Regions from separate parts of the Streptomyces sp. NPDC056161 genome, predicted to be linked through region 1. Evidence: riboswitches for the same ligand, from Rfam matches in the RefSeq annotation. Region 1 holds a riboswitch; each other region holds the start of a gene.

Region 1 (3,791 bases):
GTACGGCGCATCTCGCCCCCCTCCAGCGCCCGCACCCCGACCGGCGTGACCGCCGTGCGCGCCACCATCTCGGGTACGACGGCCACCCCGAGCCCGGCGCTGACCAGCGCGCACACCACCGCGTACCCGGGGGTCGGCACCAGCACGGACGGCGTGGCCCCAGCCGCGGCCAGCAGGGACTCCACGCCCCGCCGGGCCGGATGGTCCGGGGCCATGCTGATCAGCGGCTGCCCGGCGAGTGCGGACAGCGGCAGCCGTGCGGCGCCGTCGCTCAGGGCGTGCCCCGGGGCGGTCACCAGGACCAGTTCCTCCACCAGTACCGGCTCCAGCCGCACCGAGGACGGCACCGGGAAGGGCTCGGCCGGGTGGTAGGCGTGCGTCAGCGCGAGGTCCACCGCACCGGCCGCGACGGCCGTCACCCCGTGCGGCGGGTCGTGGTCGGCGACCGACAGCTCCACGTCCGGATGGGCCCGGCGGAACGCGGCGAGGACCGGGGGCAGCAGATGGATACCGGCGGTCGGGAACGTGCCGAGCCGGAGCGTGCCTCCCGCCAGGCCGGTCAGCCGGGCCAGCTCGTGCCGGGCGCGGTCCAGTTCGTCGAGGATCCGGCGGGCCCGCGCCACCAGCAGCTCGCCCGCGTCGGTCAGCCGTGCGCCGCGGTGGTGCCGGACCAGCAGAGCGGCGCCCGCCTCCCGCTCCAGCTTCGCCAACTGCTGGGAGAGGGCGGGCGGCGTGTAACCGAGCCGTTCGGCGGCGCGTGTGATGGACCCCGCCTCCGCCACCGCGACCAGCGCGGCCAGTCGTGTCGGGTCGTACATGCCCTGCCTGCCCGGAGAAGTGCCTGACTGAAGAAGTGCCTGACTGAAGAAGCGCCGCGCGGTCCGAAAGAGGAGCCGGTGCGGGGAGGCGGCGGGCCCGGAAGGTATCCAGCCTGAAGAAACGCTTAAGGATAACCCAGGGGATCCGAAATACCTGCTGAGGGCATGTGCACGGCAGGCTGGTGCCATGGACGGTCAGCTCATCGCCTTCACCGGGATCGCCGCCGGCATGGTCGCCCTGCCGGGCGCCGACTTCACCGTCGTCGTACGCAACGCGCTCGTCTCCCGCCGGCACGGCGTCGCCTGCGCGCTCGGCATCGCGGGCGGGCTGCTCGTGCACACGACGCTTGTGGTCGCGGGGGTCGCGGCGGTCCTGGTGGCGGTGCCCCCGCTGTTCCGCGCGCTGCAACTGCTCGGCGGGGCCTACGTCCTGTACCTCGGCGCACGGACCCTGTGGTCCCTGCGCCGCCCCGCCGCGGAAGCCGGGCCGCCACCGCCGTCGGCCGCGCATCCGCTGCGGCAGGGGTTCGTCACCAACGCCCTCAACCCCAAGGTCTCACTGACCTTCCTCAGCCTGCTGCCCCAGTTCGTGCCGCGGGACGGCCCGGCGCTGCCCAGGACGCTGCTGCTGGCGCTGATCGTGATCGGACTGACCCTGGTGTGGTTCCCGGCGGTCGCGCTGCTGGTGGACCGGCTGGGCCGGTGGCTGCGCGAGCCACGTGCCGCGCTGGCCCTCGGCGCGGGCACGGGACTGGCCCTGGCGGCCCTCGGTGCGGTCCTGCTCCTCGAACCGCTGCTGTCCTGATGCCGGCTCAGCCGTGGGCGGGCGCCGAGGGGATGACGGCACGCCAGGGGCCGGCATCCCCTCGGACCGGTTCAGTTCACCCGTCCGTACCAGACTCGCCTGGTCCAGATCTTTTCCAGCCGCACCACGTCCCCGGTCTTCGGGGCGTGCCAGATCTTCCCCTTACCTGCGTAGATGCCGACGTGGTAGACGCTGGAACCCACATGGAAGAACACCAGGTCTCCGGCCTTGCGGCTCTTGACCGAGATGTGGCGCGTCTTGTTGTACTGCTGGGCCGCCGTACGCGGCAGGGCCTTGCCCGCCTTCTTGAACGAGTACAGCGTGAGCCCGGAGCAGTCGAACCTGCGCGGGCCGGTGGCCCCCCACTTGTAAGGGGAGCCCTTCTTGGACGCCGCGACCTTGAGGGCCCTGGCTCCCATGGTGGCCGCCTCTGCCTCCGGTGCCAGACCAGGGGCCACGATCGAGCCGCCCACGGCGGCGAGGGTGAGCGCCGAGGCCGTACCGGCCCGCGCCATCAGCGATGGGACACGATTGAGCGCAGTCATGCACAACCCTTCGTCAGCCGCCTGTGAAGGATGACCTGTCGGATTCGGGCTGGCGAAGTTGCCCGGCCGCGTCGCCACGGCTTCACCCCAAGGGCCGCTCGGACCGGACCTGCGTCCGTCCCGGCGACCCGTCGTGCCTGGGTCCTCCACTCCTGCCGATCCACTCCTGTCGACCGGGCATCCGGGCGGCGGCAGGACTCGGCGTCCGCCCGGACCGCCCCGCCGTGTGGCGGGGGCTTGTCGTCAGACAGGGATCTTCACTCACAACTGTCAGAAAATCCCAATGCAACCGGCGATGTGTGTCTTTGCTCACCACCCACCTGTTTGGGTGGACGGCGGTCCATTCCGTCCCTGGCCGAGACGCCGACGAGCCCTCGGACCAGCACGGGAGCACTTCGGCGGCTCTGTCGGCCACGCGCCCCGCACCCTCTTCGAGGTCCCGAAAAGGGACCTCTGCCTACGCTGAACAGGGGTACGTCGGTTGGGTCGTTTCAGCCCGGCCGCCGGCGTCGCGTCGACGTGGCGGACCGCGCGGGGTCCGGGGAACCCCGCATCACCCCGGGCCGTCCGGTGGCAGCGCGACCCGGGCGGTGCGCCGCTCGCCGTCCAGTACGCGCAGCGCCCGCGCCGGCGTCGCCGCGTGCAGTTCGCGCTCGCCCCGCAGGTGCATCAGGGCGAGCGCGTCCCGCAGCTCGACCGCCGTGCGCGCCAGCGCCTGGGCGGCCCGCGGCGCGGGGTAGGTGTCCGCGCCGTGCGCCGGGTTGATCCGGCCCAGCAGGTCGACCGCTTCGAGGCAGCGGTCGATCAGTTCGCCCTCTGCGCGGGTCAGGGAGGGCAGCGGCGGAAGTTCCGGCGGCAGCATCCGCGGCTCACCCGGCGTCCGGCGTGCGCGTGGCCCCGCGGCTGCGGACGATGTGGTCCACCAGGCCGTACTCCAGTGCGCCTTGGGCGTCCAGGATCAGGTCCCGCTCCAGATCCTCGTGGATCCGCCGAGGGGTGCGTCCCGTATGGCGGGCCAGGATCTCCTCCTGGAGGGCGCGGACGCGCGTCAGCTCCTCGGCCTCGATGACGAGGTCGCTGGGCCGGCCCTGTACCGGCCGCGGCAGTGACGGTTGCCGAAGCAGCAGCCGTACGCCCGGCAGGGCGAGCCGCTTGCCGGGCGTGCCGGCCGCGAGCAGCACGGCCGCCGCGGAGCCTGCCTGCCCGAGGCAGAGGGTGTCCACGTCGCAGGCGAGGTACCGCATGGTGTCGTAGATCGCCGTCATCGCGCTGAACGAGCCGCCCGGGGAATTGATGTACAGCGAGATGGGCCGGTCCGGCGCGGCGTGTTCGAGGTGCATGAGCTGCGCCATCACGTCGTTCGCCGCCGTGTCGTCGATCGGCGTGCCCAGGATGACGATGCGGCCTTCGAGCAGTTTCGAGTACGGATCGAGCGTGCGCAGACCGCTGCTCGTGCGCTCGGTGAACTCGGGCAGAACCTGACGGGCGGACGGTCGGATCATGACGTACCCCTCCTCGCGGCACAGCCGCTTCCGGCAAAAGCTCTCTGTAAAAAATGTACAGGACGTACAGACCGTTTCGGGCGGGACTGCGGTGTACGCGGGCGGACGCGGCCCGTGGGAA
Region 2 (3,791 bases), on a different contig from region 1:
CGCGAGCTGGGCCGCGTTCCCGCCGCGCCCGCTGTCCACCGTCGCACCGGGGCGGTACTTGCCCGTGAGGAAGCCGGCGGCCAGGCCGAAGTACGGCAGGACCCCGAGACCGGCGCGGGCGGCGACGTCCCGCAGGGGACCCTCGTAGGTGTCGCGCGAGACCAGGTTGTAGTGCGGCTGGAGCGCCACGTACCGGGCCAGGCCCTCGCGGTCGGAGAAGTCCAGGGACTCCTGGAGCCGTTCCGCGCTGATGTTGGACGCGGCGATGTGCCGCACCTTGCCGGCCCGCACCAGTTCGTCGAGCGCGCCGATGATCTCCTCGACCGGCACTTCGGGCTTGTCGAAGTGCGTGTAGTAGAGGTCGATGTAGTCGGTCTTCAGCCGGCGCAGCGAGGCGTCCGCCGCGGCCTTGATGTTGGCCGCGGACAGGCCCGGGAATTCGGGGTGCTGGCTGACCTTGGAGGCGATCAGGACGTCGTCACGGTTTCCGCGTGCCGTGAGCCAGTTGCCGATGACCGTCTCGGACTCGCCGCCCTTGTTCCCCTCGATCCATGCCGTGTACGCGTCGGCGGTGTCGATGAGGTTGCCGCCGGCCGCCGTGTAGGCGTCCAGGACGGCGAAGGACGTCGGCTCGTCGGCGGTCCAGCCGAAGACGTTGCCGCCGAGGACGAGCGGGAAGATGTCCAGGTCGGAGGAGCCGAGTTTGTGTAGGGAAGTCATGTTCACCTTCAACGCACTCGTCGGAGGTCACGATTCCGTCGGCGGGCGCAAAGACCCCGTAAACACCTGACCGGCAGCCCTGGCGTCGGGGGGATGCCGTCAGGACCGCCGGGGATCAGGGGTGGGTCAGGGGGTGAGGCCCTTGCCGCGCAGCCAGGTCATCGGGTCGATGCCGCTGGCCTGGCCGCCCGGGTGGACCTCCAGGTGGAGGTGCGGGCCGGTGACGTTGCCGGTGGCGCCCACGCGGCCGATGACGTCCCCGGTGGTGACCTTCTGTCCGACGCTCACGTTGATCGACGACTGGTGGCAGAACCAGAGTTCGGTGCCGTCGTCGAGGGTGAGGATCGTGCGGTAGCCGTAGGAGCCGGCCCAGCCCGCCTCGGTGATCGTGCCGCTGTGGATGGCCTTGATCAGCGTGCCCGTGGGGGCGGCGAAGTCGAGACCGGTGTGGTAGCCGGAGGACCACATGGAGCCCGGCTGGCCGAAGGTACCGGTGATCGTGTACGAGGGGGTCGGCAGCGTGAACTGCTTGGCCAGCGCGGCCAGGCGCTCCTCCTCGGCCTTCTTCTTGGCGGCGGCCTCCGCCTTCTCCTTGGCGGCGGCGGCCTTGGCCGCGGCCTCCTTCTCCGCCTTGGCTGCCGCGTCGGCGGCCTGCTTGTCGGCGGCGGACACGGCGGCGGCGACGGCCTTGGTGTGGGCCTGGTCCTGCTGCTGCTCGGCCTGGGCCATGATGCGGTTGCGCAGCACCTCACCGGCGTCGGTGGTGCCGTCGGCGCTGTCGGCCTCGGTCACGCCGACGCTGCTCAGGGCGGTCGTGGAGCCCTTGGAGGGCTGCGCGGAGGAGTCGTCGCCCAGCAGGGAGCCGACGGAGGGCAGGTCGGGCATGGAGATGGACACCGGGGGCTTGCCGGTGTTGGCGCTGGCCATGCCGCCCGCGCCGACGGCGGCGATGACGCCGACGCCGAGGACCGTGGAACTGCGGGCGAGTCCGCCGCGCTGCTTGGCCACGCGGTGCCGGCCGCGTATCGGGCGGACGGAGTCCTCGGTGGGGTTCCATTCCCCCCAGGTGCCCTGGCCCTCGTCGGCGCCGTAGCCGCCGTAGGCAAAGGTCTCGGTGCCGTACTGGTTGGGCGCGTAGGGGGCTTCGGGGGCAGGCCGATTGGACGCCACTCGGGCGTACTCCTTTCCTTCCTCCGCCTACCGGGTTAGCTGACGGGTTCGGAGCAGGAAGGTCTCCTACGCGCGTATACCAGCCGTGTCTCCACGGTGGTGTCCGCGTGATTCACCCCAAGGTGGTGGTTCCCCGGTTCCCTTGCGGGATTCGGCGCGTGCGCACGGAGCCGCCTCTGGTGACGGCTGGGACGACCGCGCTGCGTTATCGAACGTTAATAGACTCGGCGGCCAGATTCCAAGCCGTTCGGCTTGATCCTTAACGCGATCGGGCGCGGACTTAGCGGTCATGACCGGCGAAAATCGGGCGACTTGACCTCGGCCGCATGGAAAGTCCGAAGACCCGGCGGACTTGACGGTGTTTCAGTTGTTATGCGGAGGGAGGTCGCCCGATCACCCGCCGTGACAATGATCAAGGGGCGATGCGCGGGTCGGTGAAAACACTCAGGGCCGGAATCCTAGGAATGGGATTCCGGCCCTGGGCCTTCAGTAGCGGGGACAGGATTTGAACCTGCGACCTCTGGGTTATGAGCCCAGCGAGCTACCGAGCTGCTCCACCCCGCGTCGGTGATGACAACTATACGCCATGCGCAGGGCAGCGAACGCACACTCGCCGGTTCGGCTCCCGCCCGGCCGAGCGGATGGCCCTCGGCCTCCCGCTCGGCCGAGCAGAAGGCCGATCGGCTCCCGCCCGGTCGCACAGGGGGCGGTGCGGCTCCCGCTCAGTCGAGCAGATGGCGGTTCGGCTCCTTGGCCGCCGCCTCGTACTCGGGCAGTACGACGACGTCGGCGCCCGCGGCCGTCAGCAGCCCGCTCCCGTCGGCCCCCGCCACGAACGTGTCGGGCTCCCGCCAGGCGGTGACCACCCGCCGCACCCCCGCGTCCAGGATCAGCCGCGCGCAGGGGGCGGGGCGCGAGGCCCGCCGGGCGCACGGCTCCAGGCTGCTGTAGACGGTCGCCGAGGCCAGCCGTGGATCCGCCGGGTCGGTCTTGGCGAGCGCGGCCTCCTCCGCGTGGACCACGGGGTCGTCCGCCTCCCGGGAGAACCCGCGGGCCAGCTCCGTACCGTCCGCGGCCACCACCACCGCGCCCACGCTGAACGCGGTCCGCGAGGGCGGGCACAGCGCCGCCAGTTCGCAGGCGATCCGCATCCAGTGCCGGTCCGCGGCGGCGGCCGTCCGACCGGTTCCGGGCGCGGTCGGCTCGTAGCGCAGCAGCACGACGTCGTCGATCCGCCGGGTCTCCAGCAGCCTGAGGCGTCCGCGCTGGTACTCCCCCGGCCCGAACAGCCGGGGCGCCCCGGGGTCCCCGACCAGCAGCGGCGCGACGACGAGCTGGAGTTCGTCGGCGAGGCCCTGCCGGAGCAACTGGGTGTGGACGGTCCCGCCGCCCTCGACCATCAGCCGCCGCACCCCGCGCTCGGTGTGCAGGTGCCCGAGGAGCGCCCGCCAGTCGAGGCCGGGGCCCAGCGGGACGATGTCGGCCGCGAGTCCGGCGCGCCGGGCCCGCTCGGCGCCCCCGTCCGTCGTGTAGAGGACCTTCTCGCCGCCGGTGTGCCAGAACCTGGCGTCCGGGTCGAGGTCGCCCGAACCGCTGACGGCGACCTTGAGCGGGTACTCCGGACGGCCGGCCGCGAGCCGGGCGGCCCGCCGTTCGGCCGCGTCGACCAGGAGCCGGGGGTTGTCGGCGCGGATCGTGCCCGCGCCGATCAGGATCGCGTCGACGGACGCCCGCACCGCGTCGACCCGGTCGAAGTCGGCCGGGGAGGAGAGCAGGAGCCGCTCGGGGCCGGTGTCGTCCAGACAGCCGTCGAGGGAGACGGCGGCGGACAGCAGGACGTACGGGAAGGGCATCTGCGTGCTCCAGTGGGAGACGTGCGGCTGGGCGGCCGGGCGATCGGT
Region 3 (3,791 bases), on a different contig from region 1:
TGCAGATCACCGGCGGCGCCGGGTACGACGACTCGGGCCTGCTGATGCTGGAGCCGGGGGAGTCGTACACCAGCCCCGTCTTCGCGGGACTGTGGAGCGACGGCGGCTTCGGTGGCGCGAGCCGCGCCTGGCACGCCTACCAGCGGGCGTACGTCGTCCCGGACGCGGACCGGGACAGGCCCGTGCTGTTCAACTCCTGGGAAGCCACGTTCTTCGACATCGCCGAGGACCAGCAGGCCGCGCTCGCCCGGCGCGCGGCGGAGATCGGCGTGGAACTGTTCGTGGTGGACGACGGCTGGTTCGGCGCCCGGACCAGCGACCGGGCCGGGCTGGGCGACTGGACGCCCAACCCCGACCGGTTCCCGCAGGGGCTGGCTCCACTGGCCGGCCAGGTGCACGCCCTCGGCATGCAGTTCGGCATCTGGGTCGAGCCGGAGATGGTCAACCCCGACAGCGAGCTGTATCGCGCGCATCCCGACTGGGTGCAGTACCAGGCGGGACGAAAGCGGACGGAACTGCGCAATCAGCTGGTCCTCAACCTCGCCCGCGAGGACGTCCAGGAGTACCTGTGGGAGCGGTTGGACACGCTGCTCTCCAGCGCCCCCATCGACTATGTGAAATGGGATTTCAACCGCTGCTTCACGGACGCGGGCTGGCCCGGGGAGGCGTACCCGCAGCGGTTGTGGGTCGACCATGTCCGCGCCCTGTACGCGCTGCTGGACCGGTTGCGCGCCGCCCATCCGGGCGTGGCCTTCGAGTCCTGCTCGGGCGGCGGCGGCCGCATCGACCTCGGGATCCTGAGCCGCACCGATCAGGTGTGGACCTCCGACAACACCGATCCGCTCGATCGGCTCGCCATCCAGCACGGTTTCAGTCAGATCCATCCCGCGCGGATCATGGCGGCCTGGGTCACCGACAGTCCGAACACACAGCTCAACGGCCGGGCCAGCAGTCTGCGCTTCCGTTTCGTCAGCTCCATGGCCGGCGTCCTCGGGGTCGGCGGCGACCTCGCCAAGTGGAGCGAGGAGGAACTGGCCGAGGCTCGGCAGTGGGTGAGCCTCTACAAGGAGATCCGGCCCGTGGTGCAGCACGGCGAGCTGTACCGACTGCGCCCTCCCGAGGGCGGTTTGAGCGCGGTGCAGTATCTGCGCGGGGACGAGACCGTCGTCCTGGCCTGGCTCCAGGCGCAGCGGTACGGCGAGCCCGTGCCGGCGGTGCGGTTGCGCGGGCTCGACCCGTCGGCGTCGTACGAATGCCGCGAAACGGGCGAAGTGCACCGTGGTGCCGTGCTGTTGCACCACGGGCTGCACACCGCGCTCCGTGGTGACCTGGACGCCACGGTCATCCGGCTGCGCCGCGTCTGACCCTTCTGCCGGAATTACGAGCTTATGCGGCCAGGGGGGTGAGGAGGGTCATATCGTGACGGTGGGTCGCCTGTCATGCTCACGTAATGCATGGTCCGGGCGGGCGAATTGGCCACGGCCACCCCGCTGACATGCACGGACGGTGACCGGGAATTCCCGTAATGGATCGAGTGAGACCTGTACGGGATGGAACGGGTCCTTGTCCGTTTGCGTCCCGCTCGCTTACGTTCGCCACCGATCCGGACGGACCGCCGAATCCTGCCGCCGCCCGGACACCGGACACACCACCCACCCGTGCACGGCAGGAGCGGGGGACCCACCAGGCACGACCGCCGGACCCGGTCTCCGGGACGGCAAGGGGTGAAGCCACGCCCCGCGCGCGGCCGGGCAGCTCCAGCCCGAACCCGACAGCTCACCTCGCAGGCGCCGGAGAGGAATGCGCCATGCCCGCGAAGGGAAAGCACCGACGTCCGAGGCCCCAGCGCCGCACCCGTTCCGTCGCCGTCGCCGTCGCCGGAACGAGCGGAGCCGCACTGGCCCTGCCGCTCATCGCAACCACCGCGGCGCACGCCGCGGCCCCCGGGGAGGCTCCCCGGTCCGTCGCCGAGAGGACCGTCAGGTCTGCCGGCGGCGCCGCCGAACAGCGACGCGCCGCCGAGGACTCCGCCGCCCGCACCTACGTGGTGCGGCCGGGCGACTGGCTCGCCAAGATCGCCGACGAGCAGCACGTCAACGGCGGCTGGCAGCGGATCTACCAGGACAACCGCCCGGCCATCGGCGGCAACCCGTCGCTGGTCCGCCCCGGTCTGAAACTCACCCTCGGCGGGTGGGCCGAGCCGGACACCCGCTCCGCGCAGCCGTCCCGGCTGTCCCGGTCCTCGTACGTGCCGGCGGCCGACGCCTCGGCCGGCCGGACGGACCGCACCGTCGGCACCGGCACCTCCACCGGCTACGGCCTCCCCGTCCTCGGCGCCAGGATCGGCACCGGCTACCACGTGGCGGGCGGCATGTGGTCCAGCGGCTACCACACCGGCGTGGACTTCGTCGTGCCGACCGGCACCTCGGTCAAGGCCGTCGCCGCGGGCACGGTCGTCGCCGCGGGCTGGGGCGGCGCCTACGGCAATCAGGTGGTCGTCAGGCTGGCCGACGGCTACTACGCGCAGTACGCCCACCTGTCCCAGCTGTCCGTCTCGGCCGGCCAGACCGTGACCGAGGGCCAGCAGATCGGCCTGTCCGGCGCGACCGGCAACGTGACCGGCCCGCACCTGCACTTCGAGATCCGTACCACGCCGGAGTACGGCTCGGACGTGGACCCGCTGGCCTACCTCCGCTCGCACGGCGTGGTCGTCTGACGGCGGTGGCGGAGCGGTTGACGCGGGAACGCGCCTGTTCCCCGGCCTATTCCCGCATTGGGAAACTCTTGGCGAGTGTCTTATCTCACCGTTCGTCAACCCCTTCCTACGATCGCGTAGGTCACATCGGAAGGTGAATCATGGCCCGACGTGGCAGACGATTCGAAGAGTGACAACACAGCGGTGATCGGGTCGTACGTGGCGGTGGGGGACAGCTTCACCGAGGGCGTCGGCGACCCCGGCCCTGACGGGGCGTTCGTCGGCTGGGCCGACCGGTTCGCGGTACTGCTCGCGGACCGTCGGCCCGAAGGCGGCTTCCGATACACGAATCTCGCGGTGCGCGGGAGGCTGCTCGACCAGATGGTGGCGGAGCAGGTCCCGCGGGCGGTCGAACTGGCGCCGGACCTCGTCTCGTTCTGCGCGGGAGGCAACGACATCCTGCGCCCCGGCACCGACCCCGACGAGGTGGCCGAGCGTTTCGAACGGGCCGTGGCCCGGCTCGCGGACGCGGCCGGCACGGTCCTGGTGACGACCGGCTTCGACACCCGTGGCGTACCCGTGCTGAAGCATCTGCGCGGCAGGATCGCCACCTACAACGGGCACGTCCGGGCCGTCGCCGACCGGTACGGCTGCCCGGTGCTCGACCTGTGGTCCCTGAAGGCCGTGCAGGACCGCAGGGCCTGGGACGACGACCGGCTGCACCTCTCACCCGAGGGACACACACGCGTCGCCCTGCGGGCCGGACAGGTCCTCGGCCTCGACGTCCCGGCCGACCCGGAACAGCCCTGGCCGCCGCTCCCGCCCCGCGGCACCTTGGAGGTGCGCCGCGACGACGTCCACTGGGCCCGGCAGCACCTGGTGCCGTGGATCGGCCGGCGGCTGCGCGGCGAGTCCTCGGGGGACCACGTGACGGCCAAGGGCGCGGTGTCCCCCGACGACATCAGGACGCGGATCGCGTCGGTGGCCTGAACCGCCGGGGCGGGTCCGACGGACCGGTCCCGCCCCGGGACGCCCGCTCGGCGCGACCCCGCCCGCGGCGGCCTGGGGCCCCGGCCCGGTTCCCGGACGAGCGCCC

The links. Region 1 has a riboswitch for cyclic di-AMP ahead of ACFC09_RS38270 (C40 family peptidase). Riboswitches for the same ligand answer to the same signal wherever they lie in the genome.
Region 2: linked by a shared signal. The riboswitch ahead of ACFC09_RS15820 (M23 family metallopeptidase) and the one ahead of ACFC09_RS38270 (C40 family peptidase) in region 1 are both predicted to bind cyclic di-AMP.
Region 3: linked by a shared signal. The riboswitch ahead of ACFC09_RS45200 (peptidoglycan DD-metalloendopeptidase family protein) and the one ahead of ACFC09_RS38270 (C40 family peptidase) in region 1 are both predicted to bind cyclic di-AMP.

What each region holds. Positions count from the first base shown of each region.
Region 1 covers NZ_JBHJUV010000061.1:32,114-35,904, reverse strand. The annotation lists gene ACFC09_RS38280 (LysR family transcriptional regulator) at 1-818, opposite strand, end outside; gene ACFC09_RS38275 (LysE family translocator) at 1,006-1,623, shown strand; gene ACFC09_RS38270 (C40 family peptidase) at 1,695-2,168, opposite strand; cyclic di-AMP (ydaO/yuaA leader) riboswitch at 2,171-2,382, opposite strand; gene ACFC09_RS38265 (hypothetical protein) at 2,722-3,030, opposite strand; gene ACFC09_RS38260 (ATP-dependent Clp protease proteolytic subunit) at 3,038-3,670, opposite strand.
Region 2 covers NZ_JBHJUV010000014.1:166,152-169,942, reverse strand. The annotation lists gene ACFC09_RS15825 (aldo/keto reductase) at 1-720, opposite strand, end outside; gene ACFC09_RS15820 (M23 family metallopeptidase) at 847-1,890, opposite strand; cyclic di-AMP (ydaO/yuaA leader) riboswitch at 1,898-2,057, opposite strand; tRNA gene ACFC09_RS15815 (tRNA-Met) at 2,381-2,454, opposite strand; gene ACFC09_RS15810 (dihydrofolate reductase family protein) at 2,613-3,743, opposite strand.
Region 3 covers NZ_JBHJUV010000113.1:1,467-5,257, reverse strand. The annotation lists gene ACFC09_RS45205 (alpha-galactosidase) at 1-1,364, shown strand, start outside; cyclic di-AMP (ydaO/yuaA leader) riboswitch at 1,644-1,803, shown strand; gene ACFC09_RS45200 (peptidoglycan DD-metalloendopeptidase family protein) at 1,808-2,716, shown strand; gene ACFC09_RS45195 (SGNH/GDSL hydrolase family protein) at 2,900-3,685, shown strand.